Regions from separate parts of the Streptomyces sp. NPDC025784 genome, predicted to be linked through region 1. Evidence: predicted binding sites of a transcription regulator. Region 1 holds the regulator's gene; the other holds the start of a gene.

What was found. Region 1 encodes HspR, which represses chaperone genes until heat shock. Its sites were predicted from a motif close to TTGAGNNNNNNNNNCTCAA; they were not measured.
Region 2: the regulator HspR is predicted to act here: its motif matches at 4,684-4,702, upstream of lon (endopeptidase La).

Annotation. Positions count from the first base shown of each region.
Region 1 is NZ_JBVHMN010000003.1:450,243-465,972, reverse strand. Features, by position in the region: gene clpB (ATP-dependent chaperone ClpB) at 1-375, opposite strand, end outside; gene ACZ4IF_RS11640 (pyridoxamine 5'-phosphate oxidase family protein) at 507-920, shown strand; gene ACZ4IF_RS11635 (hypothetical protein) at 1,054-1,389, opposite strand; gene ACZ4IF_RS11630 (helix-turn-helix transcriptional regulator) at 1,726-2,709, shown strand; gene ACZ4IF_RS11625 (helix-turn-helix transcriptional regulator) at 2,733-3,716, shown strand; gene ACZ4IF_RS11620 (helix-turn-helix transcriptional regulator) at 3,670-4,713, opposite strand; gene ACZ4IF_RS11615 (LuxR C-terminal-related transcriptional regulator) at 5,066-5,806, shown strand; gene ACZ4IF_RS11610 (hypothetical protein) at 5,795-7,966, opposite strand; gene ACZ4IF_RS11605 (ABC transporter ATP-binding protein) at 7,963-8,664, opposite strand; gene ACZ4IF_RS11600 (hypothetical protein) at 8,825-9,064, opposite strand; partial or broken gene ACZ4IF_RS11595 (MFS transporter) at 9,583-10,214, opposite strand; gene ACZ4IF_RS11590 (hypothetical protein) at 10,290-10,781, opposite strand; gene ACZ4IF_RS11585 (sugar ABC transporter substrate-binding protein) at 10,906-12,042, opposite strand; gene ACZ4IF_RS11580 (heat shock protein transcriptional repressor HspR) at 12,595-13,041, opposite strand; gene dnaJ (molecular chaperone DnaJ) at 13,047-14,225, opposite strand; gene grpE (nucleotide exchange factor GrpE) at 14,259-14,921, opposite strand; gene dnaK (molecular chaperone DnaK) at 14,918-15,730, opposite strand, start outside.
Region 2 is NZ_JBVHMN010000019.1:196,128-211,857, forward strand. Features, by position in the region: gene ACZ4IF_RS34575 (multifunctional oxoglutarate decarboxylase/oxoglutarate dehydrogenase thiamine pyrophosphate-binding subunit/dihydrolipoyllysine-residue succinyltransferase subunit) at 1-1,081, opposite strand, end outside; gene ACZ4IF_RS34580 (HAMP domain-containing sensor histidine kinase) at 1,363-2,508, opposite strand; gene ACZ4IF_RS34585 (response regulator transcription factor) at 2,544-3,281, opposite strand; gene ACZ4IF_RS34590 (spermine/spermidine synthase domain-containing protein) at 3,395-4,072, opposite strand; gene ACZ4IF_RS34595 (hypothetical protein) at 4,253-4,408, shown strand; gene lon (endopeptidase La) at 4,725-7,139, shown strand; gene ACZ4IF_RS34605 (lysozyme) at 7,246-8,064, opposite strand; gene ACZ4IF_RS34610 (MarR family winged helix-turn-helix transcriptional regulator) at 8,340-8,834, shown strand; gene ACZ4IF_RS34615 (protein phosphatase 2C domain-containing protein) at 8,977-9,765, opposite strand; gene ACZ4IF_RS34620 (sensor histidine kinase) at 10,121-13,243, shown strand; gene ACZ4IF_RS34625 (roadblock/LC7 domain-containing protein) at 13,240-13,743, shown strand; gene ACZ4IF_RS34630 (DUF742 domain-containing protein) at 13,740-14,159, shown strand; gene ACZ4IF_RS34635 (GTP-binding protein) at 14,140-14,778, shown strand; gene ACZ4IF_RS34640 (styrene monooxygenase/indole monooxygenase family protein) at 14,810-15,730, shown strand, end outside.

The DNA of each region.
Region 1 (15,730 bases):
GTCGCCCGTCCGGCCGCCCTTCGCGGCGATGCCGATCAGCAGGTGCTCGGTGGAGAGGAACTCGTCCCCGAGCTCCTTCGCGCGCTCGGCGGCGTCGGCGATGACGGCGAGCAGCTCACGGTTGGGCTGCGGCGGAGCGACGGTGGACCCGGTCACGCTGGGCAGGCCCGCGAGGACGCGTTCGGTGCCGGAGCGGACGGAGGGCTGGTCCGCGTCGACGGCGGCCAGCAGATCGATGATGTTCTCGTTGTCCTGCCCCTCCAGCAGAGCGAGCAGCAGGTGGGCGGGGGTGAGATCCGGGTGCCCCTCGGACACGGCACGGCTGGTCGCCGCGTTGATCGCGTCCCGGCTCCTGTTGGTCAGCTCGGCGTCCACGTTCGCTTTCTCCTCCTGGTCTTGCCGACCGTCTACCTGACCCTTCCAGCGTACACAAAGTTGAGTCTATTCCGCTCAAGGATGGCGCGGGAAGCGGGGCGGGTCCCGCCGAGGAAGTAGATTCGGGTCCCATGGCTTCGTATCCGGTGGACCCGCGGCAGCCCGACGCCGCCTACCTCAGCTTCTGGCGCGAACGGCACCTGTGCACGCTCACCACGCTCCGGCCCGACGGCGGACCGCACGTGGTGCCCGTCGGAGTGACATACGACCCCGGCGCCGGTCTCGCTCGGGTGATCGCCAACAAATCCAGCGCCAAGGTGCGGCACGTGCTCGCAGCGGGGACGGACGGGGCGCGCGTCGCGGTCTGCCAGGTGGACGGCCGCCGCTGGGCCACGCTGGAGGGCCGGGCCACGGTGTCGGTGGAGCCGGCGCGCATCGCGGAGGCGGAGCGCCGGTACGCGGAGCGCTACGGGCGCACCCCGTCACCCAACCCGTCACGGGTGGTCATCGAGATCGCGCTCACCTCGGCGATGGGACGCGGCTGATTTCGGCCTCTGTCGTAACCGCCGATACCAGGAGATTTCCCGTGAAACTGCAGCGGCGTCACCGTGTTCAGGTCACGGTGACGCCGCTGCGGGGGGAAGTACCTGAGCGATCTACTACGACGGGGGAATCGCGTCAGGCACTGCGGGGGGTGGCTGCGATGGTCTGCACGTCCGGCTCGTCCGGTCCGGCCAGTCGGTGGTCGCGCTGGTCGAGGTTCACAAAGATCATTCCGTATCGGATGGCGCACCGCACCGGCTGCGGCGCCCCCCGAGGCCGTCGCAGACAGCGGTACGCCCGTACGTCCTCGTCCTCGTCCCGCGTGACCACCACGGGCTCTCCGAACACGGTCACCATCAGTGAGTCACCGCTGTGGGGGATGGCGGTGACCAGGTCGATGAAGTGCCAGCCGGAGCGGTAGGCCGTGGCCATTTCGCGGCGGAACGAGCGGTCGTCGGGAGGTGTGGTCATGTCAGGCCCAGACGCTGTCGTCTTTGCCGGCCGGAGCAATCGGCCAGACGCTGTCACCGGCAACCACGTGCGTCGCGACTGCCGCCGGCCAGACACTGTCGGCCCTGGCGTCGCCCCTCGCGTCGGAGAGACCGCTCAGCACCCCGAGGGCCATGACGGCGGAGAAGGCGGCGACAAGCGCCGAGCGAAGCATTTTGTTACGCATAGTCGGCTTCGTCCTCACTTGAAGGTCCCCTCTTCCCCCGTCGAATACGACGATGGCTCATTCGGGCACGTCATGGCCACACAATCGATGCATCATGTTCCTGCACGTTCAGGACCCTGGGGGGTGGAGATTTGGCAACAAATGGGACTAGAGGGATACATCCCCATGCGGTGACCCAGCTGTGCGAGGACGGAAGCCGTTTCTACGCGAATGCTCTGCGCACGGGACGCATCGCTCGCGCAGACGTGGAGTCCGCTCCCTGCCTGATGGAGTTCGCGCTGCTGCACCCCGATCCCGACGATGCCAACTGGTTGCGTCCCGTACCACCGTCCATCGCCCTGGCCCAGCGTCTCAACCCCATAGAGCACGAGATCACCGAAGCCCGGCGCTTGTCGATCGAACTGGCCGATGCTTTCGAGCCGTTCATGGCGCTCAGTGCCCAGGCCACGGCGACCACACACTCGATCACCGTGCTGGAGGGCAACGACCGGATCAACGCGGCGCTCGACCTGGCCACTGCCCAGTGCCAGGTCGAGATGCTCACGGTCCAGCCCAGCGGCCCCCGGCCCGAACGCAACCTCATCCAGGGGCTGGAACGTGACCGGCCCCTGATCGAACGTGGTGTGCGGATCCGGACGCTGTATCAGCACACGGCCCGCTACAGCCCGGAGAAGCTGGCATACGTCAGCCAGCTCTCCAACGGCAAGGTGGAGCATCGCACCATCGACGAACTGGTCGAGCGTCTCATCATCTGCGACGAGACCGTGGCCTTCATCCCCACACGCGACGACCAGAAGGTCGCCCTGGAGCTCCGCCACCCTGGCCTCGTCCGCTACCTGATCAAGGTCTTCGAGTTCATGTGGGGCCGCGCGGTTCCGTTGACCACCGGCGCCCCCTACGAAACCGCCTCCGACGGCATCACGGAGATCCAGCACTCCATCGCCAAACTCCTGGTGGAGGGCCACGTCGACGAGGCCATCGCGCGCCGCCTGGGCATGAACGTCCGCACCTGCCGTGCCCACATAGCCAAGCTGGCCACCGCCCTCGGCAGCGGCAGCCGCGCCCAACTCGGCTACCTCATAGCGCAGTCGGGGATCCTGGACCAGGATCATTGAGTACCGGGGAATCAGAGCCGCAGGTGACCGCCACGGCACACGAGCACGCATCCGAAGAACTGTGCCGGGCGGGCCTGGAGTTGTACGCCCGCGCCCTGCGGGAGGGCCATGTCGCCCTGCAGGAGACCGTCCTGGTTCCCTGCGTGATCGACCTCGGCCTGCTCCAACCGGAGATCGAGGACCGGACCTCCCTGCACCCTGTACCACCCGCTGTCGCGCTGCCCCGGCTCCTGCGCGCGACGACCGACGCCATCGCGCAACAGCGCCGGCGGGAAGCACGGCTGGCTGAGGCGTTCGAGCCGCTCATGCGGATCGACAGTCCGCAGACGACCGCGGGGGAATCGCCGACGATCAGCGTTCTCAGCGGTCTCGAGCAGATCAACCGATCCATCTCCCAGGCGATGGCCGACGCCCGGCAGGAACTCCTCGCCATTCAGCCCCACACCGGGAGGGACACCGCGGCCCAAGGCGTGTCCCTCGGCCGCGACCAGGCCCTGCTCGCCCGCGGGGGCCGCATACGCACGCTCTACCAGCACACCCTCCGCCACTCGCCGGCCGTGATCGCCCGATACGAGGTACTGAAAGGTGACGCGGAGGCCCGCACTCTGGACGAGGTCACCGAGCGGCTCCTCATCGTCGACCGCGCCGTGGCGTTCATACCGGCGAGCCAGGACCGCACACTGGCACTGGAGGTCCGCAACCCCGCCCTGATCAGGTTTTTCGTCACGGCCTTCGAGCGGCTCTGGCGCCTGGCCACCCCCATGTACCCCAAAGCCGCCCCGCAGCCCTCCGTGGACGGCGTCACGCCCCGCCAACGCGCCATCGCGAGCCTGCTCGTCGAAGGGCACACCGACTCCGTCGTCGCCGACCGCCTCGGCATGAACGTCCGCACCGCGCGCGTCCACATAGCCAAGCTCGCGGCCTTCCTCGGCAGCGAGAGCCGGGCCCAACTCGGCTACCTCATCGGGCAGTCGGGGATTCTGGAGCAGAAAGACCAGGGGCAGTGACCGTCTGGAGCTCCTCAGCACGCGGCGGGCCGTCCAGGCCCGCCTGGGCGATGCGGACGCCGAGTTGGGTGCGGCTGGCCGCGCCCAGGGTCTCCGAGAGCCGGGCGATGTGCGCCCGGCAGGTCCGCACGCTGATGCCCAGCCGCTCGGCGACCACCGCGTCCTGGTGGCCCTCCGCCAGCAGGGCCGCGATCGAGCGTTCCCGGTGGTTGATGCCCTCGATGCCCGTCGAGGGCAGCGGCGAGGCCAGCGGGATCGCCAGCCGCCACAACCGCTCGAACACGGTCACCAGGTAGTCCACCAGCGCCGGGTGACGCAGCTCGAGCGCGATCGTGCGGTCCGGATTCGCCGGGATGAAGGCGACCCTGCGGTCGAAGAGGATCAGCCGCTCGACGACCTCGTCGAGCGTGCGGGCCTCCGCCGAATCACCCATCAGCTCCATGTAGTTGAGCAGGCCCTGGCCGTGCCGGGCGACATGCGTGTACAGGTCGCGCATCCGCACGCCCCGGCGGCGCATCTCCATCGCCCGGTGCAGGCCCTCCGACAGTTCGTCCTCGCGCCGGATGCCGCCCGGCTGCACCGTGAGGACCTCGCTCGTGCACTCCTCGGTCGCCTTGTCCATGGCGGCCCGGATGCGCGGCAGTCCGTCGAGGACGCGGATCGCCACACCCTCGGCCGGGGCCCGGACACGTCCGCCGAGCCCGGCGTACCACTCGAAGGCGGACACCGCGTCGCCGACGCGCGCCTGGCTGGCGCTGACCTCCTCGTACACCCCGCGCAGCAGCCGGGTCATGACCTCCTGCGGCGACGTCGGCACCAGCCAGCCCATGTCGTCCGGGTCGGGGTGCAGCAACGCAAGTTCCAGGAGGCAGGGCACCGCCTCCGCGTCCTCACGGGGCACACGCCCGCGCCGCACAGCCCGGGAGTACACCCGGTCGCCGGCCTCGCACAATCGGTCAGCGCCGTGCGGATGCATGTCCGTCCCGTGCCCGGCCATCTCCCACCCCTGGCTCCAGCCCCTTCTGCGGCAGGCCGCCTTCGCGCCTTCCGCAGCGCAACTATGCGCGGAGCGTACCGGCATCGCAACACGGCTACTCGCTCAGCGTGCAGTCATTTATGCCTGTTTAATGAGATAGATCCCTACCCCCGCACCACGCCTTGCAACAAGCTGATGGTGGTGCGAGGTATCCGCAGAGCGCATGCTTTGTGACGGCGGAGATTCGACTCTATTCGTCGAATACGCCCACCGACTGGAGTGTGAGGCGCAGTGGCTCCCTGACCGGCCCTGGCCGGATTTCCCCCATCCGGCCAGGGTCCTCATGGATGGCCGCTCACGGGGAGGAGTTCTGGTGATACGGATCGGGATTTTCGGGCGAAGCCAGCTGGAGCGCTCAGGCATGCGGCGGGCCGTCGAGCAGGACGATCAAGTGCGTATTGTCAGCGAAGGCCCGACCGCGTCGGCATCCCGACTCGCGTACGCAGGAACTCCGGACTTACTCGTGATGAGCCATTCCAGCGTCGACGAGGCACTGCGCACGCTCAAGGAATTGAACGAGCTTGCCGTCACGCCGAGGAGAGTAGTTCTCGTCGACGGCGTGACGGAGCCCGGGGCACGAAGAATGCTCAGTAGAGGGGCGAATGGCATCCTTCACAGCGGCGGTTGCATGGAAAACCTTGTGTGGGCCGTGCGAGCGGCTGTCGCCGGCAGCGTGGCGCTCGCGCCGGAGGTGGCCCATCCATTGGTCGCTCGCTACCTCGAACCCGGTGGAGCGGCGGACGACGTGAACGCCGCTCGTGAGCGGTTGAACCGGCTCAGCCCAAGATGCCGGGAAATCCTGGGTCTCCTCGGTGAAGGACTCTCGAACCCCGCCATCGCCAGGAAGCTCAGCATCAGCACGCACACCGTGAAAGAGCACATTCGCACGATCTACGAGAGCATCGGCGCCGAGAATCGCATACAGGCCGCCCGAATCGTCTGGCAGGCCCAGTGGTGCGAACAGCTCGTTCCCCAGTCTTGGGGGAACACCTCGTCACAGAGTCCTCTATCTGCATGCGTAAGCGAGATGAACTCCTGTGCCTCAGTCCGATGACGGCTTCCACATCTCTGCCGTTCGCACGGCTGCGTACGCTCCCCATACGGCAAGCCCCAGAGCACAGGCGAGCGCACCGAGAGCGATGGGCGCCATGGACACGGGTGTTGTCACAGAAGTATTGGCGAGCGGGGTGGCCAGCCACCATGAGACCACCAGCCCGAACGCCGCAGCCAGGACCGAAGGCATCAACAGGGACCACATGGCCACCGACCGGAAGATACGGCGGCTGCCCGTCAACACGGACAGCGGGGCAAGCTCCCGTCCGAAGCGGAGGAATTCAGCCATCGCGCTGGTCCCGGCCACCAGACCGATCACGCCCACACCGATCAGCGACATGAGCCGAACCCAGTCGGTGGCCGTCTTCAACTTGCCCGTGTCGGACACGTCGCCCAGAGGGCGGACAGATGCCTTCATCGCAAGGGAGCGGCCGGCGACCTCCTGAACTTCCGATACCGACAGCTGCTTGCGGCCGTGCCCGACGACCAGCAAAGTCGGTGAACCACCCCTGCTGCCACCGGTGTAGGAGACCGGACCGCGTCGCGCGTATCCCTTCGCCCCCTGCGCGACTGCTGTTCTGCTCAGGATTTCGCGAAGACGTACATCTCCGTTCGCCGTGGAGATCCGCGCTGCCATATCGGAACATGGAAGACCGATCTCCCGAAGGGCCACGCAGTCACCGACGATCTCGACCCGGTCGGCGGTCTGTCCTACAGCCAGGAGCAGGTCGCCCGAAGGAAGCTCGCTCTCGAAGATCCGCACCCGGTCGGCTCCTGCGTAGGGAGTGACTCTCAGGACAGTCGTCCCCACTTTCTTCTGCGTCTCAATCGCGCTCTGCGTGAGATCGCCGAACACTCCCGTCCACAGCTGTGTCTGGGCGGCAAGCCCTATCGCGATCACCATGGAAGCCACCAGTCTCGCCACTGAACGCGACCCGACCCCGAGTCGGCGCCCGGAGACGAGAAGCCCAGGAGCCCCCGCCCGTCGGCCGACGCTCGCCATGAACGGACCGAGCCGGCCCACCGCGACCCCGATGACCGCGGGCAGCGTCGCCAGCACGATCACACAGCCACTGGCGTACACAGCTATTCGGAACTCAAGAGGAGCAAGTTCTGTACCTCGCACGGTGGCCAGCAGTGCGAAAGGAAAGACCCATACCGTCCACGCTCTGCGAGTCGGCAGGGAACCCGGCCTGGTGCGGCCGACCCGCCGAAAGCCCGGCTGAAGGAAGATGGCCACGAAGAGCACCACGATCGGAACACCGGCCAGACAGAGCAGGAGCGCCGGCCATGCGTGCCGAGCGTCCGCTTTCGACAGGACGAACTCCACGAGTGGGAACTCCGAGTCCCGTAGAAGCGGGATCGACGCAATCGACGCCGCAAGTGCCGCTCCCCATGCGACAGGAAGCGCGGCCTCGCCGAGCGTGAAGGCAAGTCGGGCTGTTTTCCCGGCACCCAGAGCTCCGAGCAGTGCCGTACGCCTGTCTCGGGGAGCCGCTCCGACTCGCGCCGCGATGACCACGAGGAGAGCCACCGGGAGCAGGACCAATCCGGCATACGCGGCGTAGAATTTCTGCGCCCCAAAGTTGTGAACACTCTCTCCGACGAATCCCGCAGATGCCTCCGGACCGAAACCACTGATCTCGAACATCTTCGATCTGTCGAGCATCTCCGCGCTGGGCCGCACATATGCGAAGCGCTCCGCCGGCGCTTCGAGGCCGTCAGCACCGATGACACCGCCGAAGCGCCCGAACTGCCCCAATGCGAGCCGACTCTTGAAGGAGTTCACCAGGGCAGGCGAAAGAACCGCCTCCCCCGGCGCCGGCCAGTGGGAGAGGCCTGGAGGGAGCGGCGCGCCCTTGCGTATCGGTTCGATGTAGACGACGTCGTACGGCATGGTCCCGATGCTTGCCGTGGTCGGCGCCCAGAGCGCCCGAGCGGTCTCGTGCGGATAGGCGGCGACGAGGCGAGGAGATCTCGCGACACTGCGCTCCGCGCGGGCCTCGAAGGAAGCGGAGGCCAGCACCAGACCACCAGCCGCGAGGGACAAGAGAGACGTGGCCAGGACCAAGGCCCAGAAGCGCACCCGCCCCGCTTCCGCGGCCAGAGCAGCCGTGCGCCCCATGCGCAGCAAGTGACGGAACAGCCCCCTGTCCTTCACGCGGCCTCCCCCGTCTCCGAAGCACCGGCCGACAGCCGGCCCTCATCGAGTCGGACCTGCCGATCCGCTCGCTGTGCGACGCTGACGTCGTGGGTCACCACCAGGAGAGCGCAGCCTCGTTGCCGCGGAACGCTGTACAGCAGTTCTGCCACGGCGTCGCGGTGCATGCGGTCCAGTGCCCCGGTGGGTTCGTCCGCGAGGAGCAGAGCGGGGTCGTTCATCAATGCCCGTGCGACCGCGACTCGCTGCCGTTCACCGCCGGACAGAGTCGCAGTCGACGAGTCCTCCAGCCGCACACCCAGTTCATCGAGCAGGTCAGCGGCACGGGCATACGCATCGCCAGCCTTCATTCCGGCCAGTAGCCCCGCCAGGGCCACATTCTCCAATGGAGACAGTTCCGGGAGCAGTTCACCGAATTGGAAGACCATTCCGACACTTTCACGCCGGTGCCGGGCAAGTGCGCGGGGCGACAGGCCTCCCTGATCGACACCAGCAATACGCACCACACCCGCGTCGGGTTTGATGAGACCGAGGATGCATGTCAACAGCGTTGTTTTGCCGCTACCGCTGGCTCCCGTGACCGCGACAGATTCCCCCGCAGCGACGCGGAGACCAATACCTGCCAGCAGTGACCGGCCCGGCAACCCATACTTCAGATCCTCGACTTCGAGCACGACCCGCCCGGCGTAGCCGCCCACTTGTACCTCCAGAGAGAATTCCCTGCCGCTTGCCGCATTCCGAACGGCGGCGTCACCCCACTTGCGGAGTAGACTCACCGCGAGCGGAGGGGTGGCGGCCGCTACCATCGGCCGCCACCCCTCCGGCTCGTCGAGCCGGATCACCCGGTCCCAGCGGCGATCACTCCACCCAACCGCTGCAGGCGTCAGGCCAGTTGTCGTACACCTCGCAGACCTGCATCTTGAAGATCGTGGAATGCTTCCCGCTCTCCACGGTCCAGGCGTTGCCGTCGTTGTCCTCGAAATGCGTGCCGTCGTAGGACTGTTTGTTCCACAGCGTGAGCTTGTCGCTCGGGTGGGCGGTCCTGTAGTACTCCGCCTTCACGTCATGGCCGTCATCCTGGGTGTCCTGGATGTTCATGACCGTGGCGGACTGTTCCGTCCAACCGCGGGCACCACCCCGACTGGCCGAAAGCGCGAACGCCGGCGACGCTCCCGCAACAGCGATCACGGTGAGCGCGCCAACCGCAGCTCGTCGCATTCCTCTCCTGCTCATTGCACCTTCTTCCTTCTCTCGTCAGAAAGCCTGTCGAATCGTGGACAGACTCATGTCCATTCCCTACGTGATGCAGGAAATGGCCCTCGCGCTCTCCGAGAGCGGGACGGGCAAGGAACAGTGAAGCGTGCTGCCGTCCTCTTCCCACACCCCTCTTTCGGCGGGTTCATTCAGTTCCCCAGCTCTTCGCGAAGGGCGACAACAAGCCCTCGCCCGGGGCACGGTGTCCTGATCACCGCTCACCGCTGGGCCTCATGCACTCCAGGCACACCGCGACATGGCGTGCCTCTCCGGACATCGTCGAACCGGCCGGGACGTCCGCATCACGTACTGGCGCGCACAGGTGGCCCGAACACGACGGCCTGCGGACGGCGCCGGTCGCGTCACGGCCCGGCCGCAGCCGGCTCCCGCAGGCGGCGCAGGAAGAGGCAGCCGACGGCGGGCAGGACGATCAGCGGGAGCAGGGCGGTACGCAGGGACGTGACGTCGGCCGGATGACCGATGAGGGGGCTCGCGAGCCCGCCGACGCCGACGGTCAGGCCCAGGGTGACCCCGCCCGCGGTGCCCATGCGTGTGGGGAGGCAGTCCTGGCCCAGGGTGATGTGCAGCGAGAAGGGCACGTACAGGCCGGCCGACGCGAGGGCGACGAAGAGATGGAGCAGCGGCCCGGGGACGAGGACGACCCCCGCGACGGCGAGGCCCCGTCAGCGCGTACGACCACCGTACGACCCGCACACGGCCGTACCGGGTGGCGAGCCGTCCCCCCGGCCGGCGTGCCCGCGGCGCCGCCGAGGCAGAGCACGAACAGGGCTGTCGTGCCCGCGACTTCACCGCCCGGGGCGCGCCGGGACGCGTAGAGCGAGATGAACGTGCCGAGCCCGACGAAGACGACCGACCGGCAGACCACGGCCCCGGAGAGGCGCAGGAAGGACGGCCGGTCGTTGCTGCCGGAGACCGGCTCCGAGGCCGCACCCGAGATCGTGCCGGGGGCCGCACCGCAGACGGCGCCGACGGCGTCCTCCGTCGGGGCGGGCCGGGCCGCGCGTACGGCCGCCGGGGGCCCACGGCCAGGACGCCCGGCGGGCCGCGGTCACCCGGAGGCCCAGCTCCTGAGCAGGGCCTCGCGGGCGGGGCGCCAGGGCGTCGCTCCGGCCCCGTCCGTGCGTCCCCACTCCAGCAGCCGGTCCACGTCCACCGTGCCGTCCACGAGCCGCTCCAGCAGCTCGACGGAGAGCTCGTACTCGGACTGGACGTAGCCGCCCACGGCCGCGCCGTACACGGTCAGCTCGGCCGTCTCCGTGTCCGTGCGGACGTGGACCTCGAAGGCGGGCGGGGTGTCGGCGCCGCCCGTCGCCAGGTCGATGACCGTGTCGGCCACGCTGTTCACCAGCCAGCGCGTGCTGGACCGCACCGGGGCGTGGTGCACGGCGACACCGCGCACCCGCGGCCACGGCCAGAAGGCCTGCTGGTCCGCGCCCACGGCCTGGATCCCCGCGGCCGTGAGCCGCACACCGCGCGCGTGCCCCTCGGGCTGGGCGCCCAGGTACACGCTCTCCTCGGTGATCCAGAACAGGCCGATCATGGCCACGGGGTGCCTCCAGCGGGACGACGGCGGGACGACCGCACGGCGCCGGGTCCACGACGGCACCACGGCGTGCGGTCCCCCTGTGAGACACCCACGGGCCCGGATCGGTTCAGCCGTCGCCCTACTTGAGGCCGGCGGAGTTGCACGCCGCCTTGTACGCGGCCGTGCAGATCTGCTTGACGGTGTAGATGCCGTCCTGGATCACCGTGTCGTCGATGTTCTCCCTGGTGAGGTCGACGACGGGCACGAGCTGGGCCGGGATGCCCTTGTTCGTGGGGCTGTCGACCTTGTCGCGGGTGAGCGCGTCGAACTCGATCGACCGGCCCTGGACCTTCGCCACGGCCATCTCGGCGGCGGCGCTGGCCTCCTGCGGGTACGACTTGTAGACGCTCATGTACTGGTCGCCCTTGACGATGCGCTGCACCGCGTTCAGCTCGGCGTCCTGGCCGGTGACCGGCGGGACCTTGCTGACGCCGGCGGTCTTCAGGACGTCGATGACCGCGCCCGCGAGGCCGTCGTTGGCGGAGTAGACGCCCGCGATGTTGTCGAGGCCGACGGCCGTGATGGCCTTCTCCATGTTGGCCTTGGCGTTGACCGGGTTCCAGTCCGTGGTGTCGTACGTCTTGGCGATGACAACCTTGTCCTTGAGCTCGGACAGGGCGCCCGCCTTGAACTGCGCGGCGTTCGGGTCGGTGGGCGACCCGTTCATCATGATGATCTTCTTCGAGGTGGCGCTGCCGCTCTCGTCCTGGACCGCCTGGAGCAGGGCCTTGCCCTGGACCTCGCCGACGAGTTCGTTGTCGAAGGAGATGTACGCGTCGATGGGGCCCTGCGCGAGCCGGTCGTAGGCGATGACGGGGATGCCCGCGTCCTTGGCCTTCTTCACACCGGCGGCGATGGCCTTGGAGTCCACCGCGTCCACGAGGATCACGTCGACCTTGTCGTCGACCATCTGCTGGAGCTGGTCGTTCTGCTTGGCCGCGTCCTGCTGGGCGTTGGCGTAGGAGACCGTGCCCTTGTGGCTGGTGAGCTTCTCCACCGTCTCCTTGATGATCGGGTAGTCGAACCTCTCGTAACGGCTGTTCTCCTTCTCGGGGAGGAGCAGGCCCACCGTGATGTCGTCGCCCTTCGAAGGGCTGGCCTTGGTTCCGTCGCCGCCGATTCCGTCCACGACGCCGCAGCCGGCGAGTGACACGGCCATGGCGGACGACGCCAGGGATATGACGGTACGACGCAGACGGGTGTTACGAGTGTTCACATCAGGTGCCTTCCGGGCGAGGTTGCAGCATTGCGACCCAGGTGGCTGAAAGCCAACGCGGCGATCACCTCAGCGTCAAGGAGTAACCACTTAACGAGATGGCAACGGCGTTCTGTGTTCCCCAAGTGAACACGATGGGAAGAGGGTACGCCCTCTCTTCCACCAATCCCCTCGGCTTCACCTTCTGTCATCCACGTCCGCACGGCCAACTGCCGTGGTCAGGGGCGCCGATCGGCCGGAAATCCACCCACCCCAGGCGGTCCGGAACCGCCCGGAGGAACTCGTGGAACCGGCCGGGGAGACGGCGTCCGCGGCCCCTTCGCCCCCTCACCCGCCACACCGGGCGGCCCGTTCACTTCTGCGGGCGCAAACGCCGCAGCCGCGATGAATTGCCATATCCGGCCCACAAGCGGCAGTTCTCTGTGAACACGGCATTCGCGGGCACACCGAAGAAGACGGGCGACCGCGCGGCCGCACCGCCGCCGCGCCCCGGCGGGAACGACGCGAAGGGGCCCGGAGGTTCGACCTCCGGGCCCCTTCGTGGCGCTTGTGCTACTCGGGCTGGCGCTTGGGGCGCCACACCACCAGTGCGCTCGTCTGCTGGACCTCCTGATAGGGGACCAGGTCACGGCGGTAGGAGGCGTGGACGGCCGCTTCACGCTGCTGCATCGCTGCGGCCGCGCCGTCCAGGGCCGACTGGAGCTCGGCGACGCGGGACTGGAGCGCGGCGACCTGGTTCTCCAGTTCGATGATGCGCTTGATGCCGGCCAGGTTGATGCCCTCGTCCTGCGACAACTGCTGGACGGTGCGCAGCAGTTCGATGTCGCGGGCCGAGTAGCGCCGGCCCCGCCCCGCGGTGCGGTCGGGCGAGACCAGGCCCAGGCGGTCGTACTGGCGAAGTGTTTGCGGGTGCAGTCCGGAGAGCTGGGCCGCCACCGAGATGACGTAGACCGGAGTCTCCTCGGTCATTTCGTACGGGTTGCGTCGACGACCGTCCATCTCTTTCATGCTCCCTTCGCGGCCTGGAACAGCTCCGCCCGCGGGTCCTCACCCGCGGTCGCCTCGCGATACGCCTCCAGGGCGTCACGCGCCTTGCCCGAGAGGTCGGTGGGGACCGTCACCTCGACGGTCACCAGGAGGTCGCCCCGGGTGCCGTCCTTGCGGACCGCGCCCTTGCCACGGGCGCGCATGGTGCGGCCGTTGGGCGTGCCCGGGGGCAGCTTGAGGGTGACCGGCGGTCCGCCGAGCGTCGGGACGCGGACCTCTCCGCCGAGCGCCGCCTCCGCGAAGGTGACGGGCACCGTGACGGTGAGGTTGTCGTCCTTGCGGCCGAAGACCGGGTGGGCGTCGACGTGGACGGTGACGTACAGGTCACCCGCCGGGCCGCCCCGCTCGCCGGGAGCGCCCTTGCCGCGCAGCCGGATCCGCTGACTGTCACTGACTCCGGCCGGGATACGGACCTGCATGGTCCGGGAGGACTTGGCGCGCCCCGATCCATGGCAGACCAGGCAGGGGTGCTCCGCGATCAGGCCGCGGCCCTTGCAGTCCGGGCAGGGGTCGGTGAGCGAGAACCCGCCGCCCGAACCCCGCGCGACCTGGCCGGTGCCGACACAGGTCGGGCACACGCGCGGCGTGCCGTTCTTGTCGCCGGTGCCCGAGCAGGCCTTGCAGGGCGACTGCGAGGTCATGCGCAGCGGTACGGTCGCGCCGTCCACGGCCTCCGTGAAGCTCAGCGTGACCTCGGTGTCGATGTCCTGGCCGCGCCGGGGCTGCGTACGGGTGCCGGTGGTGGCGCCACCGCGGTTGAACAGGCCCCCGAAGACGTCGCCGATGCCGCCGCCGAAACCCCCGGTGCCGCCGCCCTGGGCGCCGCCTCCGAAGAGGTCGCCCAGGTCGAAGTTGAAGGATCCGCCACCGGCGCCGGGACCCGGCCGGAAGCCGCCGTTGCCGAAGAGGGCGCGGGCCTCGTCGTACTCCTTGCGCTTCTTGGGGTCGCCGAGCACGTCGTTGGCCTCGGAGATCTCCTTGAAGCGCTCCTCGGCCTTGGCGTTGCCCTTGTTGGCGTCCGGGTGGAACTCGCGGGCGAGCTTCCGGTACGCCTTCTTGATCTCGGCCTCGGTGGCGTCCTTGGGGACGCCGAGGACCTTGTAGAAGTCCTTCTCGATGAAGTCCTTGGTGCTCATCCTCGACGTCCCTCCTTCCTTATCCGTTCAACGTCAGCCCTCGTCCGGGCCACCGTTCTCCTTGTCGTCGGCGGTCTCTGCGGATTCCGGCGAGTCCGCCTTGACCGTCTGGGCCCCCGGCTGGGGTTCGGCGACGGCCACCCGCGCGGGGCGGATGGTGCGCTCGCCGATGCGATACCCCGGCTGCAGAATCGCCACGCACGTCGTCTCCGTGACGTCCGGCGCGTACGAGTGCATCAGGGCCTCGTGGATCGTCGGGTCGAAGGGCTCGCCCTCCTTGCCGAACTGCTGGAGCCCCATCTTCGCCGCGACGGTCTCCAGCGACTCGGCCACCGACTTGAAGCCGCCGACCAGTTCGCCGTGTTCCCGCGCGCGGCCGATGTCGTCGAGCACGGGCAGGAGCTCGGTCAGGAGGTTCGCGATAGCGATCTCCTTGACCGCGATCCGGTCGCGCTCGACCCGGCGGCGGTAGTTCTGGTACTCGGCCTGCAGCCGCTGGAGGTCCGCCGTGCGCTCGCCGAGCGCCGTGCGCACCTGGTCCAGCTGGGCCGTCAGGCCCGCCGTCCGGTCGGCTGCTGCCGCGTCCCCGGCCGGGGCCGCCCCCTCTTCGGGGGCGGCCTTCGGCTCGGCGTCGTCAGGGGTGGCGCCGGAGGGGACGTCAGGCTTCTCGTCGAAACCCGGGGTCTCCTCCGTCACGCGGCACCGTCCTTGCGGTCCTCGTCGACGATCTCGGCGTCGACGACGTCGTCGTCGGCCTTGGCCTGCTCGGCGCCCGGGGCGCCCTCGGCGCCGCCGGCGGCCTGCGCGGCCTGGGCGTCGGCGTACATGGCCTGGCCCAGCTTCTGCGAGACGGCGGCGACCTTCTCGGTGGCCGTGCGGATCTCGGCGGTGTCCTCGCCCTTGAGCGCGGCCTTCAGCTCCTCGACGGACGCCTCGACCTCGGTCTTGACGTCACCGGGGACCTTGTCCTCGTTGTCCTTGAGGAACTTCTCCGTCTGGTAGACGAGCTGCTCGCCCTGGTTGCGGGTCTCGGCGGCCTCGCGGCGGGCGTGGTCCTCCTCCGCGTACTTCTCGGCCTCCTGGCGCATGCGGTCGACCTCGTCCTTCGGCAGCGAGGAGCCGCCGGTGACGGTCATCTTCTGCTCCTTGCCCGTGCCGAGGTCCTTCGCGGTCACGTGCATGATGCCGTTGGCGTCGATGTCGAAGGCGACCTCGATCTGCGGGACGCCACGCGGCGCCGGCGGCAGACCGGTCAGCTCGAACATCCCGAGCTTCTTGTTGTACGCCGCGATCTCGCGCTCGCCCTGGTAGACCTGGATCTGCACGGACGGCTGGTTGTCCTCGGCCGTCGTGAAGATCTCGGAGCGCTTCGTCGGGATCGTGGTGTTGCGCTCGATGAGCTTGGTCATGATGCCGCCCTTGGTCTCGATACCGAGGGACAGCGGGGTCACGTCGAGGAGCAGGACGTCCTTGACCTCACCCTTGAGGACACCGGCCTGGAGGGC
Region 2 (15,730 bases), on a different contig from region 1:
CGTAGGTCGACGTGAGCGTCATGACCTTCGAGATGCCGAGCTTGTTGAGGGTGTCCTGGGAGGTGCCCTGGAACTCCGCCGGGTAGTCCATGGAGCCGACGCCCATGATGACCGACTGGCCGGGCATCAGACGCGGCACGGAGTGGACGGTGCCGAGGCCGCCGGGGTTGGTCAGGGAGACCGTGACACCGGTGAAGTCGTCCATCGTCAGCTTGCCGTCACGGGCGCGGCGGACGATGTCCTCGTAGGCCTGCCAGAACTCGAAGAAGTTCAGCGTCTCGGCCTTCTTGATGCCGGCGACGACGAGCTGGCGGTCGCCGTTGGGCTTCACCAGGTCGATGGCGAGACCGAAGTTGACGTGCTCCGGCTTGACCAGGGTCGGCTTGCCGTCCTTCTCCGCGAAGGAGTAGTTCATCGACGGCATGGCCTTGATGGCCTGCACCATCGCGTAGCCGATGAGGTGGGTGAAGGAGATCTTCCCGCCCCGGGCACGCTTCAGGTGGTTGTTGATCACGATGCGGTTGTCGAAGAGCAGCTTCACCGGGACCGCGCGCACGGACGTGGCCGTGGGCAGCTCCAGGGAGGCGTTCATGTTCTTCGCGACCGCGGCGGCGGGGCCGCGCAGCGTGACGAGCTCGGGACCTCCGGCGGCCGCGGTGGCCTCGGCGGCCTTCGGCTTGGCGGCGGCCGGGGCGGCCTTCGCGGGAGCCGGGGCGGCGGCCGCGGGCTTCGGGGCCGCGGGAGCCGTCGGAGCGGTCCTGGCCGGAGCCACGGGCGCGGCGGGCGCGGCAGGGGCCGCGGGAGCGGCCGCGGGAGCGGCCGGAGCGGCCGGAGCCGGCGTGATCGTGGTCCCTGCGGCCCCCGCGGCCGCAGTACCCGCCGGAGCCGAGGCGGCAGCCGCCCCCGGCTTGTAGTCGGCGAAGAAGTCCCACCAGGCACGGTCTACCGAATTCGGGTCCTGGAGGTACTGCTGATAGATCTCGTCGACGAGCCACTCATTGGGACCGAAGGCAGCAGCGGGGTTCTTCCCGGCTTGGTCATCGGTCGAGATGCTCGAGTTACTGGGGGACTGTGGCGACACGGCGGCAACCGCCCTCTTCCGCTTCACAAGGTGATGGACAGCGGAAATAAAGGCTACGCCCCCATGGCCGAGAAGGTCAGGCCGGGCCCGTCCAACGTCGTGTAAGTCACATCGGAAAGCGTGTTTCGGGCGTGGAAATGGCGGGAAACAAGCGAGGTTCCGGTTCGGAACGGGTATGGCGACTCAGGGTCGCGGCAGTCCTCACGCGGCCCTCTGCCTGATCACACGTGTCCGCCAGCGGCGACACGGATGGATCTTGTGGCTCCGGTTCGAACTTTACGTCAACTTGGCAGAGAGGGGAGCCCCGGAAGGGTGACCTGAATCCGGCAACCCCGCTGAGATTCGGCCACACCGATCCGGCCGCCGTGCAGATCGACCGCCCAGCGCGCGATCGCCAGGCCCAGTCCCGTGCCGCCGTCGCTTCCCGGCCCGTGCGGCGCGGGCACCCCGCCCCGGTTGAACCGCTCGAAGACGCGGTGCCACTCCGACTTCGGGATGCCCGGGCCCTCGTCCAGGACCTCCAGGGCCAGCGACTCCGGGTAGTCGCCGCGCCGCGCCTTGACCGTCACCCGGCCGTGCGGCGGACTGTGCTTGACCGCGTTGTCGATGAGATTCGCCACCACCTGGTGGATCCGCTCCGGGTCCGCGTGCGCGGTCAGCTCGGGCGGGGACACGTCGAGGTGCAGATGCACGTCGGTGCGCGTGTGACTGCCGGAGCCCGAGGCGATGCCCGCGCGCGCGGAGGAGACCATGTTGGCCTCCTTGAGCACGCCCGACAGATACGGCCAGACCTCGAAGCGCCGCTTGTGCAGCGGCACCACGCCGTTGTCCAGCCGCGACAGGTCCAGCAGCGTCTCCACGAGGCGCCCCAGCCGCTCCGTCTGCTTCAGGGCCGTACGCATCGTCTCGGGGTCCGCGGCGGAGACGCCGTCCACGACGTTCTCCAGGACGGCGCGCAGCCCCGCGATGGGGGTGCGCAGCTCGTGCGAGACATTCGCCACGAGCTCCTTGCGCTGGCGGTCCTGGGCCTCCAGCTCGTCGGCCATGAGGTTGATCGTCTCGGCCAGGTCGCCGAGCTCGTCGCGCCGGTTGTCGCTCACCCGGCGCGTGTAGTCGCCGTGCGAGATGTACCGGGCGACCGCGTTCATCTCGTCCAGCGGCGCGGTGAGCGAATGCGCCACGAACTGCGTGATCAGCAGCGTGGCGATCATCGAGAAGACCGTGATGAAGCGCAGCTCGGTCTTGGTGTGCACCGCGATCATCGACAGCCCGGTCGTGATGAACACGGCGACGACGACGAGCGTGCCCAGCTTCGTCTTGATCGAGAAGGGCCGCAGGCCGCCCCAGGGGCTCACGCTCCTGCGCTCTTCGAACTCGTGCCCGCCGGACTCGCGCCGGCCGGCACCGCGCTCCCCGAGCCCGCTCATCACATCAGCCCCCTCGAAGGTCCCGACGACCCGGCTCAGGGAGTCGGGGTCTCCAGCGCGTAGCCGACACCGTGGACCGTGCGGATCCGCTCGGCGCCGATCTTCCGGCGCAGGGCCTTGATGTGGCTGTCCACGGTGCGGGTCCCGGAAGCGTCCGCCCAGTCCCACACCTCGGCGAGCAACTGCTCGCGCGAGAGTACCGCGCGGGGGGTGTTCGCCAGGCAGACCAGGAGGTCGAACTCGGTGGGCGTCAGGTGCACGTCCTCGGAACGGACCCGGACCCGGCGCTGCGCGTGGTCGATCTCCAGCTCGCCGAGCCGCAGGATGCCGCTGCGCGGCGTCGACGCCGCGACCACGGCGCGCTCGACCCGCCGCAGCAGGACGTGCACGCGGGCGGCCAGCTCGCGCATCGAGAACGGCTTCGTCATGTAGTCGTCGGCGCCGACGCCGAGCCCGACCAGCATGTCGGTCTCGTCGTCGCGCGCGGTGAGCATCAGCACCGGCACCGGGCGCTGGGCCTGCACGCGGCGGCAGACCTCCAGGCCGTCGAAGCCGGGCAGCATGATGTCGAGGATCAGCAGGTCGGGCTGCCAGGCCTCGGCGGTGTCGACGGCGGCCGGGCCGTCGCCCGCGGTCTGCACCAGGAATCCCTCGGCACGCAGGCGGGCCGCGATGGCGTCGACGATCGTCGGGTCGTCCTCGACCACCAGCACCCGGCGCTGAGCGCCCGGGGTCGCCGCCGTGCCGTTTTGGGAGGTGTGTGTCTGCTCCATCGCCCGCCCCTGAGGTGTGCTTTCCGGAATCAGTGGGGTGATCCCATGACTGCGCTTGACGCTTGAATGATCCGCGTCAGGGAAGCAGAGTACGGGCAGTCACCGTGCCGCGGCTATCCAGGCCTGACCGCGAGATGCACGACGTCCGGAACGCCCCGGGCAACCGGGATCTCTTCGGTACGCACCCGTTGGAACCCGGCATTCCGCAAGGTTCCTTCAAATTCCGGAGAGGGCTGGGCCGACCAGACCGCGAGTACTCCGCCGGGCTTCAACACCCTTGCGCAGCTTGCCAGTCCGGCGTTCGCGTACAGCCCCTCGTTGCTCTCGGTGACCGTCCAGTCGGGCCCGTTGTCGATGTCCAGGCAGAGGGCGTCGTACGTGTCGGATGTCTCATTGACGTAAGTGAGCAGATCGGCCTCGACGATGTCCGTGCGCGGGTCGGCGAGAGCCGCCGCGGACAACTCGCCCAGAGGGCCCGCCCGGTGCCAGCCGATGACGGCGGGCTCGCGCTCGACGACGGTGATGCGCCCCCAGCGCGGATCGGCCGCGGCGTGTGCGAGCGAGAACCCGACGCCGAGACCCCCGATGAGCACGTCCGGCTCCCGGCGCCCGTCGAGGGCGTCGTACGCGGCGTCGACGAGCAGACGCTCCGAGCGGCCGTCGGAAGTGTCCATCAGGAAGCACCCGTTGGCGATGATCTGCAGCAGCGCACCGTGTCGCCGCAGCACGACCTCGCCGTAGGGGCCCTCGCTGCGGTCGATGACTACAGGAGTGTCGTACGAGGCGGTCATGGCGCTCATCCTGGCACTTCCGCCGGGGCGGGCCTCCGAATTTTCCGTATCCGGGGCGGCGACCGCGGGGACACCCCGCCGCCGGACGCCGCCGGACCCCGCGACGAGGGGCGCCGTCGCCGGCCTCCGGCGCGGCAGCCGGCCCGGGGTCGCCCGGGGGATTCATCCGAACGTGTCCCGGTGGGGCACGGGCCGCCCGGTCGGACGGTCGGCCACGGTGGCCGCGCGGGCCGGGACGCCGCACCGGACGCCGGGGACGTGCCCGTGGCGGGCCCCCGCGTGGCGACGGTCGGCGCGATGTTCGTCGCGGACCTGATCGCCCTCACCGACCGATGACCGAGTGGGGACACCTGATGGCCCTCGCCGTGGGGATCCCCACCTGGCCCCTGGTGCGGCGCGCACGGGTGGCACCGTGAGCACCGGAGTCGCCCGGCGCCGCCGACCACGGCCCTCGCCCGATCGTGGACCATGGCCCTCGACCGGCGCCGACCACCGGCGCCACCAGGCATTCCCCCGGCCGGCCGCCGTCGGCGGGCCCTCGGGCCGGGCCCGGAAATGAGCGATCGCTCACAGCGAACGGAACCCGGGGAACAATCGAAGCGCGCCCAGCATTGAGTCGGCATAGCTCAACTTGACTGCCGAAGGGGAGATCATGGCTTCGACGTCCACACCGCTCACCTTGCCCGTGCTGCCGCTCGATGACGAGGTCGTGCTGCCCGGAATGGTGGTTCCGCTGGACCTGAACGACACCGATGTACGCGCCGCGGTGGAGGCCGCCCAGGCCGCCGCCCGTTCGACGCCCGGCAAGCCGCAGGTGCTGCTGGTTCCACGTATCGACGGGACGTACGCGGGCACCGGCGTGCTCGGCACCGTCGAGCAGGTCGGCCGCCTGGCCGACGGCGACCCGGGCGCGCTGATCCGCGGGCGCGGGCGTGTGAAGGTCGGCGCGGGGACGACGGGCCCCGGTGCGGCACTGTGGGTGGAGGGCACCCGGGTCGACGAGACCTTGCCCGAGCCCCTGCCCGGCCGGGTCGCCGACCTGGTCAAGGAATACAAGGCCCTCGCCACCAGCTGGCTGCGCAAGCGCGGCGCCTGGCAGGTCGTGGACCGTGTACAGCAGATCGACGATGTCTCCGCCCTTGCCGACAATTCCGGTTACTCCCCGTTCCTCTCCATCGAACAGAAGGTGGAGCTGCTGGAGACCGCCGACCCGGTCGCCCGGTTGAAGCTGGCCACCGAGCAGCTCCGCGAGCACCTCGCCGAGCAGGATGTCGCCGAGTCCATCGCCAAGGACGTGCAGGAGGGCGTCGACAAGCAGCAGCGCGAGTTCCTGCTGCGGCGCCAGCTGGAGGCCGTGCGCAAGGAGCTGCGCGACCTGAAGGGCGAGTCCCCCGAGGACGAGTCCGACGACTACCGTGCCCGCGTCGAGGCCGCCGATCTTCCGGAGAACGTCCGCGAGGCCGCGCTCAAGGAGGTCGAGAAGCTGGAGCGGTCCAGTGACCAGTCGCCCGAGGGCAGCTGGATCAGGACCTGGCTCGACACCGTCCTCGAACTGCCGTGGAACGAGCGGACCGAGGACCAGTACGACATCCAGGGCGCGAAGGCGCTGCTGGACGCCGAGCACGCCGGTCTGGAGGACGTGAAGGAGCGGATCACCGAGTACCTCGCCGTGCGCAAGCGGCGCTCCGAGCGCGGTCTCGGAGTGGTCGGCGGACGTCGCGGCGGTGCCGTGCTCGCCCTCGTCGGCCCGCCCGGCGTCGGCAAGACCTCGCTCGGCGAGTCCGTGGCGCACGCGATGGGCCGCAAGTTCGTCCGCGTCGCTCTCGGCGGCGTCCGGGACGAGGCGGAGATCCGCGGCCACCGGCGCACCTACGTCGGAGCGCTGCCCGGCCGTGTCGTCCGTGCCATCAAGGAGGCCGGGTCCATGAACCCGGTGGTCCTGCTGGACGAGATCGACAAGGTGGGGTCGGACTTCCGCGGCGACCCGGCCGCGGCCCTGCTCGAAGTGCTCGACCCGGCACAGAACCACACCTTCCGCGATCACTACCTGGAGGTCGAACTCGACCTCAGCGACGTGGTGTTCCTGGCCACGGCCAACGTGCTCGAAGCCATCCCCGAGGCCCTGCTCGACCGTATGGAGCTGGTCCGCCTCGACGGCTACACCGAGGACGAGAAGGTCGTCATCGCCCGGGACCACCTGCTCCCGCGCCAGCTGGAGCGGGCCGGTCTCAAGCCGGACGAGGTCACCCTCGACGAGGGTGCGCTGCGCAAGCTGGCCGGCGAGTACACGCGGGAAGCGGGCGTGCGCAACATGGAGCGGGCCGTCGCGCGGCTGCTGCGCAAGGTCGCGGCCCAGCACGAACTGGGTGAGCGCGAGCTGCCGTTCACGGTGACCGAGGCGGACCTGCGCGGTCTCATCGGACGGCCGCACCACGTGCCCGAGTCCGCACAGGACCCGGCCGAGCGCCGCACCGCGGTGCCCGGTGTGGCGACCGGTCTGGCCGTCACGGGCGCCGGCGGCGACGTGCTGTTCGTGGAGGCGTCGCTCGCCGACCCGGAGACGGGCGCGGCCGGGCTGACCCTGACCGGTCAGCTGGGCGACGTGATGAAGGAGTCGGCGCAGATCGCGCTGTCCTTCCTGCGCAGCCACGGCGCCGAGCTGGAGCTGCCGGTCGGCGACCTGAAGGACCGGGGTGTGCACATCCACTTCCCGGCGGGCGCGGTCCCCAAGGACGGGCCGAGCGCGGGCGTCACGATGACGACGGCGCTGGCGTCCCTCCTGTCGGGCCGTCTGGTCCGCACGGACGTGGCGATGACCGGTGAGGTCTCCCTGACCGGTCGGGTGCTGCCGATCGGCGGCGTGAAGCAGAAGCTGCTCGCCGCGCACCGGGCGGGTGTCACCACGGTGATCATCCCGAAGCGCAACGAGGCCGACCTGGACGACGTCCCGGCCGAGGTCCTGGAGAAGCTCGACGTCCACGCCGTCACGGACGTCCGCCAGGTCCTCGAACTGGCCCTCGCCCCGGCGACGAACGGCGCGAGCCCGCGGGTACCGCTCGCGGCATGACCCCGGAGGCACCGGTGGTGGCGTGACGGCCGCCGCCGGTGCGTCCGGTACGGGAAGGCCCGGGTCCGTGAGGGAGCCCGGGCCTTCCCCATGTCCGCCAGCGGTGTCAGCCGTTGGCGAGTGCCTGCACCCGGTCGAGGGCTCCGTTGAACTTGTCGTGGTCGCCCACCGTCGGTCCGGACGACGTGTACTGCCACATCGTGTAGTAGGACCAGCCGGCCGGCAGGGTGCCCGGGGCGGAGGCGTAGCGGGCGATCCACAGCGGGTTGGCCGAGGCGAAGCCGCCGTAGTTGCCGGTGCAGTCGACCCACCAGCTGGTGGCCGTGTAGATCACGGCGTCCCGGCCGGTGCGGGCCTTGTACTGGGCGAGGAAGCTGCTGATCCAGCTGACCATCGCGCTCTGCGTCTTGCCGTAGCAGGCGGCGCCGTACGGGTTCCACTCGATGTCGAGGACACCGGGGAGCGTCTTGCCGTCACGGGACCAGCCGCCGCCGTGGTCGACGAAGTAGTTGGCCTGTGTGGCGCCGGTCGTCGTGTCGGGCGTCGCGAAGTGGTACGCGCCGCGGATCATGCCGATGTCGTACGAGCCGTTGTACTGCTGGGCGAAGTACGGGTTCGTGTAGTACGTCCCCTCGGTCGCCTTGGTGTAGGCCCACTTGACCCCGCTGTTCCACAGGGTCGACCAGGCGACGTTGCCCTGGTGGCCGGAGACGTCGACGCCTTCGGTCTGGGTGGCGTCGCCGCTGTTGGGGGTGCCGCCCTGGCCGTCGTGCGCGACGACACCCATGCCCATACGGGCGGTGCCCCGCGCCGGGGTGTCGGCGGCGGACGAGGGGAGCGTGCTGAGCGAGGAGAACGCGGCGAGCAGGATTCCTACCGCGAGCAGACGCAGGCGGTGGGCCGTTCCGGATCTGTGCACGGGCATGTGCGTGCCTCCGAAGGGCTCGGTGGAGCTCGGTGGGGGGAGTGCGCGGACATGCGCGCCGCCGTGGCACTGGGGAGTCAGGTCCGCGTCGACCTGGAATGGCGTGCGCATGCCAGTAAGTGCCTGGTAAAGAAGCTACGCACGTAGAGCACGGCGTGGGAAGAGGGGTCGGAGGCTGCCGTTGGTCTACGCCTGCGAAATACTGACGGAGCTGCGGCAATGGCGAGTTCTGGCGGAAACTTTCAGGATCGGGAAACCGGGTCAGGGGTGCTGACGTGCACGACAACGGAAACGGCGGCGGGCAGCGTGTCGAATCCGCGGCGTCGGGAAGTGGTGTGGACCAGGAATTCCCGGCGCTGGAACGCGAGTTGACGGTGTTCCTGCGGCGCGCCCGCGCCTCCTCCGGCGAGATGGCCCGGGAGGTCCATCCCGACCTGGAGTCCTCGGCGTACGGGCTGCTGTTCCGGCTGGAGGAGTGCGGCCGGCAGCGCGCCACGGAACTCGCCGCGTACATCGGCGTCGGCAAGGCCACGATGTCGCGGCAGCTCCGGGCCCTCGAAGACCTCGGCCTGGTCGGCCGCGAGCCGGACCCCGCCGACGGCCGCGCCTGGCTCGTCCACCTCACCGACGAGGGGCGGGAACGCTTCCGCAAGGTCCGCGAGGCCCGCCGGGCGCGTTACGTCCGCCAGCTCGCGGGCTGGGACCCCCGCGAGGTCGCCGAACTCGCCCGTCTGCTGCACCAGCTGAACACGGGCATGGAACAGCGCTAGGGGGCGTCGCTCGGGCCGGCCCGGACCTGCCGGGCGGGCCCCGCGTCCCGCCCGCGTCCCGGCCGCGTCCCGGCCGGGCCCCGCACCCCGCCCGCGTCCCGGCCGGGCCCCGCACCCCGCCCGCGTCCCCGCCGGGCCCCGCTCACAGCTCCACGTACACGACCGTTGCGTCGTCGTGCGTCTTGCTGCGGCGCAGATGCACCCGCTCCTCCGCGTCCGCGGCCTCCAGGGCCCGTACGCGGTCGACGAGGGCCTGCGCGCCCTCCTTCCGCACGAGAGCGAGCAGTTCGGACCAGCCGCCCGCGCGGAACTTCTCCGTCCAGCGGGTGGCGCCGTCCGTGAGCGCGGCCAGGGCGCGGACGGAGTCCCGCGGCAATGTGCCCGTCACCGCGCGGGAGGCCACCGCGGGATCCGCCGCCGCCGTGAAGAAGCCGCCCTCCTTGTTGCGCGCGGTCGCGTCGGCGACGGCGTCCGTGGCGAGGGAGGCGCGCGGAAGGCGGGACAGCCGGTCGTCCAGCAGCGCCGTCACCTCGCCGGTGGGGGACTCCACCAGCAGGGCCGAGTCCGACAGCACCAGGTACTCCACCTCGGTCGCGGACCACCGGGCGAGGACCACGGTTGCCTGGGGCGTGCGCGGGTGAGAAAGGTCACATGTGCCGGCATGGGTCTCGGCCACCCTCCGAATGGCACGCGACAGGACCTCGGTCAGGGTCAAATCCCTGAGCGAAACGGACAGTTCGGTCAGAGCGCCGCCGAGCCGGGCGGAGAACCAGGAGACGGAATGCAGACAGCCGTACTCCCCCTGGGGAGGTGTCACCCCGTCGAGGACGACCAGTGAACCCCCTTGTCCCGAGGCGGGAAGCCCGACCGATGCGAAGTCCTCATTGGGGCGGCCCGGGTCGCCCGGCTCCGAGACGAGTTCAGTGCGCATCCAGCCAGTCTGCACGAGCCCTTCACAAGGCCCACGGAAGGGCGACATCGGTTGCCGAACACCTGCGGACCAGCAGCTCAGGCGCCGGGTTTGGCATGGAATGATCGACTCCGGGAATGCGTGGCGGCGAATACTGCCAAAGGGCGTCGCCGACGTCCAACCGGCCCGCCGTACGAGGCGTCGGCGGGTGCCCGAGGAACTTGCCCGCCAACTCCCGTCCGGGGTTCACTCCTTCGAGTGGCGGGTCAGATGATGCGGGACCACTGCCCACCGGCACTGGGAGGGTCGGGGCCGTACCGGGCGGACGCCGCAGTTGACGGGATGTCACCCGGGCCCATGGGTTAACGAGTCAGGAATGCGAGCACCGGTGCAGAAGACGCGGCCGAGGCGCACAGGCAAGCAGACGGCCACCGGGCCCTCCGGGCCCTCGGGCCCATTGGCAGGGGCCGCCACCGGCGACGGCGGCGACTCGGCGGGCCGGGGGAGGCGCGCCCACGTACGCAACCGGCTGATCGTCGCCGTGGCGGTCGTCGCGGCTGCCATCGCCGGCGCGGGAGCCCCGACCGTGCTCGCCGCCTCCGAGCAACTGAACGACTCCCAGAATCTCGTGACGCTCGCCCAGCGGACCCAGCAGGCGCTGACCCTCGCGCACTCGCTGGCCGACGAGCGCGACGAGGTCACGTCCTACGTCGCCGCGGGGCGGCCGAAGGACAAGGCACCCTCGGAGCAGCGCAGCGCCCGGGTCGACCGGCAGGTCGAGGAGCTGCGGGCGGACGAGGACGCCCCCGCGACCCTCCTGAAGGATCTCGACGGCATCTCCGCCCTGCGCAGGTCCGCGCTCACCGGCAAGAGCACCGCCCTCGAGGCGCACCAGGCGTACTCCGCCGCCATCACCGAACTCCACGCCCTCGCCGAGGGCCTGGCCGACCAGCTGCCGCCCCGCGCGGGCTCCGGCGCGCACGCCCTCGCCGAACTCGACTCCGCGGTCCAGCAGTCCGCCGCCGCCCGTGGCCTGCTCCTCGCGGCCCTCGCCGTCCCGCGCTCCACGCAGACGGTCATCGATCCGGCCACCGGCCTGCCGACCACGACCAGCAGTTCGTCCGCCGCCGACATCAAGCAGCGGGACGCGCTGAGCGCGGCGGCCCAGCAGGCCCGCCTCCGCTCGGACGCGGCGCTCGCGGACTTCCGGGAGACGGCGCCGAAGAGCGCCAAGTCCTCCTACGACTCCACGGTCACCGGACCCGATGTCGGCACCGCCGACCGCTACCTCGCGCGCCTGACCGACCAGCCGACGCTCTCCAGCGCCGAACTCGACACGTCGGTGAAGAAGCTGGACGCCGCGCTGTCCGCCCGTATCGAGCTGATGCGCGGCGCGGAGGCCTCCCTCAACGAGCACCGCACCGAGGGCCTCGAGCAGCTGCGTGACGACGACGTCACCGCGCTGGAGATCCGTATCGCCCTGATCGGCACGCTGTTGCTCGTCGCGGTCGGCGTCTCGATGGCCATGGCCCGCTCGCTCACCCGCCCGCTGGCCGTGCTGCGCCTGGGCTCCGCCCGGCTCGCCGCCGACCCCGGCATCGAGGAACCGGTCAAGTTCACCGGCCGCAACGACGAGTTCGCCCAGGTGGTCCGCTCCGTCAACGCGCTGCACGCGCACGCGGCCGGACTCCACGAGCGGCTCGCCACCCTGGAGGGCGACCGCAAGCACCTCATCGGCCAGCGCCAGCTGATGGCCGACGAACGCGACCGGCTGCGCGGCGAACTCGCCGAGGCCGCCACCCACCTGGAGCAGGTGCGCGGCACCATCCACGGCACCTTCGTCAACCTCGCGCTGCGCACGCTCGGCCTCGTCGAGCGTCAACTCGGCGTCATCGAGGGGCTGGAGGACCGCGAGCAGGACCCGGACCGTCTCGCCACGCTCTTCAAGCTGGACCACTTCGCCACCGTCATGCGGCGGCACAGCGAGAACCTGCTGGTCCTCGCGGGCGCCGAGCACGTCCAGCACCACGCGGGCCCGGTCCCGCTCGTCGACGTCGTCCGTGCCGCGGTCAGCGAGATCGAGCGCTACGAGCGTGTCCGGATCGCCGCGCTGCCGCCGCACGCCCACATCGCCGGTTTCGCCGCCGACGACATGAGCCACCTGCTGGCCGAACTCCTGGAGAACGCGACGTCGTTCACGCCGCCCGACCTCCCCGTCGAGGTCTCCGGCTGGCTCCTGGAGAGCGGCGAGGTGATGCTCTCCGTGCAGGACGAGGGCATCGGCATGACGTCGGAGCGGATGACCCAGCTCAACGACCGCCTCGCCGCCTTCGACCCCGAGGACGCCTACGACCAGGAGAGCGGCGAGGGCCTCGGCCTCGGCCTGTACGTGGTGGCGCGGCTCGCGCACCGGCACGGTGTGCGGGTGCAGCTGCGCGAGCAGAAGCAGGGCGGCGTCGCCGCCGTGGTCGTCCTCCCGAAGGCGCTGCTCGCCGCCGCGCCCTCCGCGGCCGTCCCCACGACCGCGCGGCACGTCGGGGGCGCGCCCTCGGTGACCCTCCCCGGAGCGGACGCCGAGGCCAACTCCAACGTCCTGCGCGGGCGCGCGGCGCTCACCGCCTCGGACCCCGCCGGGGACGAGGACCCGCTGATCGCCGCGGCCCAGGCGGCCGTCCGCGAGGCCGACACCGACCCCCGGCCCGAGGGCACCGTTCAGCCCCAGGGCACCGTTCAGCCGCAGGACACCGACCGGCCACAGGACGCCGTCGCTCCGGAGCCGGAGCCGGAGCGGACGCCGGAGCCGGAGCAGGCGCCCGAGGCGCCGGCCGCCGCCGAGGCGCACCGCGTGCCCGGACCCCGGCGCGAGGCCGAGCCCCGGACCGCGCCCGAGGCGGACTTCGCGGACACGTCGGCACCCGAGACCACGATGGAGCTCCTGCTCCCGTTCCCCCCGGCCGAACCGGCGGCGCCGGAACCGGCCACGCCCGGACCGACCACGCCCGATACCGGAGCGCCCGGGACCGCGGCCCCCGCTCCGGAGCCCGGCCAGGCGGCACCCGAGCCGGAGCCCGAGCCGGTGTCCGAACCCCGGGCGGAGACCTCCCGCACCACGGGAGCGGCTCCCCGGTTCTCCGGCCCCGCCGGCGGCGCCGCCCAGGACGCGGACGGAGCCGCCCAGGCGGCCACCGACCCGTACGCCATAGGCCCGGACACCCACGACCGTGTCCCGGACGAGACCCCGCGGATCACCGACAAGGGCCTGCCCAAGCGGACACCGAAGATCTCCGCGCCCGCCCCGGCCCCCCGCCCGCGCACGGGCGGTGTGGACGCCGAGGCACTGCGGCGCAGGCTCGGCGGCTTCCACCGGGGCGCCGTCGAGGGCCGTCGCGACGTGGAGGCGGAGATCGCCGAACGCACCACGGAGACCAACGCGCCGCAGACGCTCAACGCGCGAGACGCAGAAGCATCGGGGGGCACCGTCGAGGAGGCAAGCAGTTGACCGCGTCCAGTACCTTCGGCCTGAGCAGTGAGGCCCGCAATCTGCACTGGCTGCTGACGAACCTCGTCGAGGAGGTGCCGGGACTCCTGTCGGTCGCGGTCGTCTCCTCCGACGGGCTGCTGCTGCTCTCCTCCGACCCCGGCAGGAACGCCGAGGCCCGGACGGCGGAGACGGAGCGCCCCAGCGGCCCCAAGGGATCCTCCGCGGACCTCGCCACCATCGTCTCCGGCATCGGCAGCCTCACCATCGGCGCCGCCAAGCTGATGGACGCCGGCGGGGTGAAGCAGACGATGGTCGCGATGGACGAGGGCAGCGTCTTCGTCATGTCGATCAGCGACGGTTCGCTGCTCGGGGTGCACGGTTCGCCGGACTGCGACATGAGCGTGGTGGCGTACCACATGGCGCTCTTCGTCGGCCGTGCCGGACATGTGCTGACCCCCGAACTGCGCAGTGAACTCCGAAAATCCCTTGAGTCCGACTCGATGGGGAGTACCCGATGAGTACGTCGAGCAGTACGTCCGCCGCGGCCCGGCTCCCGGTGCGCGGCGGCGATCGCAAGCCCGCCCGCGTACGGCCCTATTCGCTCACGGGCGGCCGGACCCGCTTCGGGCACGTCCTGCTCGTCGAGACGTTCGTGGCGGCGCTGGAGGCTCCCGAGGAGCGCAAGGAACTCACCGACGGCCGGCCCGCGTACCGGGTGATGCCCGAGATGCGTGCCATCGTCGAACTCTGCCGCCGGATGCGGACGGTGGCCGAGATCGCCGCCCTCCTCAGGATGCCGCTCGGCGTGGTCCGGGTCCTCCTGAGCGACCTGGCGGACCAGGGAAAGATCCGCGTGTACGGAACAGGTCACGGCCCGGGACAGCCGGACCGCGCTCTGCTGGAAAGGGTGCTGAGTGGACTCCGTCGTCTCTGACGCCGCCCCTGGCGTCGCCCCTCTCCTCGACGAAGAGGAGAATCTGCAGGCCTGGCAGACGGACCGCACCCGCGCCCCGATAGCCACCAAGATCGTCGTCGCGGGCGGCTTCGGCGTGGGCAAGACCACGCTGGTCACCACGGTCTCCGAGATCCAGCCCCTCCAGACGGAGGCGCTGATGACACAGGCCAGTGAGGAAACCGACGACCTCACCGGTACGCCGGACAAACTGACCACCACCGTGGCCATGGACTTCGGCCGCATCACGCTCGACGACGACCTGGTGCTCTACCTGTTCGGTACGCCGGGTCAGCAGCGGTTCTGGTTCATGTGGGACGACCTGGTGCGCGGCGCGATCGGCGCGGTGGTCCTCGCCGACACCCGCCGCCTGTCGGACTGCTTCCCCGCACTGGACTACTTCGAGAGCTGCGGACTGCCGTACGTCGTCGCCGTCAACCACTTCGACGGCAGCGACCGGTTCGAGCCCGAGGACGTGCGCGAGGCCCTCACGGTGCCTCCGCACATACCTGTCATGATCATGGACGCGCGTCGCCGGATCTCGGTCGTGGAGACCCTGCTGGCCCTGGTCGGCCACGCGCTCGAAGTAAGCCCCGAATAGGGACGCCTAGGTCCTAGGAGAAACAAGCCGCATGCGGAAGATACTCGTCGTCGGAGCCGGTCAGTCCGGACTCCAGCTCGCCCTCGGCCTCCAGTCGCACGGGTACGAGGTCACCCTGATGTCGAACCGGACGGCGGACGAGATCCGTACCGGCCGTGTCATGTCGACGCAGTGCATGTTCGACACGGCCCTGCAGCACGAGCGCGATCTCCAGCTGAACTTCTGGGAGTCGCAGGCCCCGAAGATCGAAGGGCTCGGCGTCTCGGTCGCCGCCCCCGGCTCCTTCGACCCGGGCCCCTCGCAGCGTGCGATCGACTGGGTGGGCGAGCTCGACGGGTACGCCCAGTCGGTCGACCAGCGGGTCAAGATGGCCGGCTGGATGGAGACCTTCGCCCAGCGTGGCGGCCAGCTGGTCATCCACGGCGCCGCGGTCTCCGACCTCGACTACTTCTCCCGCACCTACGACCTGGTGCTGGTCTCGGCCGGCAAGGGCGAGCTGGTGTCGATGTTCGGCCGCGACGCCTCCCGCTCCCCGTTCAGCGAGCCGCAGCGCGCCCTCGCCGTCGCCTACGTCCATGGTCTGGGCCCGCGCCCCGAGCACCCGGACTTCGACGCGGTCCGCTGCAACCTGGTCCCGGGCGTCGGCGAGCTCTTCGTGATGCCGACCCTGACCACCTCCGGCCGCGCCGACATCCTCTTCTGGGAGGGCATCCCCGGTGGCCCGCTCGACGTCTTCAACGGCGTCAAGGACCCCGCCGAGCACCTCTCCCTGACCCTGGAACTCATGGAGCGGTTCACGCCCTGGGAGTACGCGCGCGCCACCAAGGTCGAACTGACGGACGCGAACGCCACGCTGTCCGGGCGCTACGCCCCGACCGTGCGCAACCCGATCGGCCGGCTGCCCGGCGGCGGCCTGGTGCTGGGCGTCGCCGACGTGGTCGTGGCGAACGAC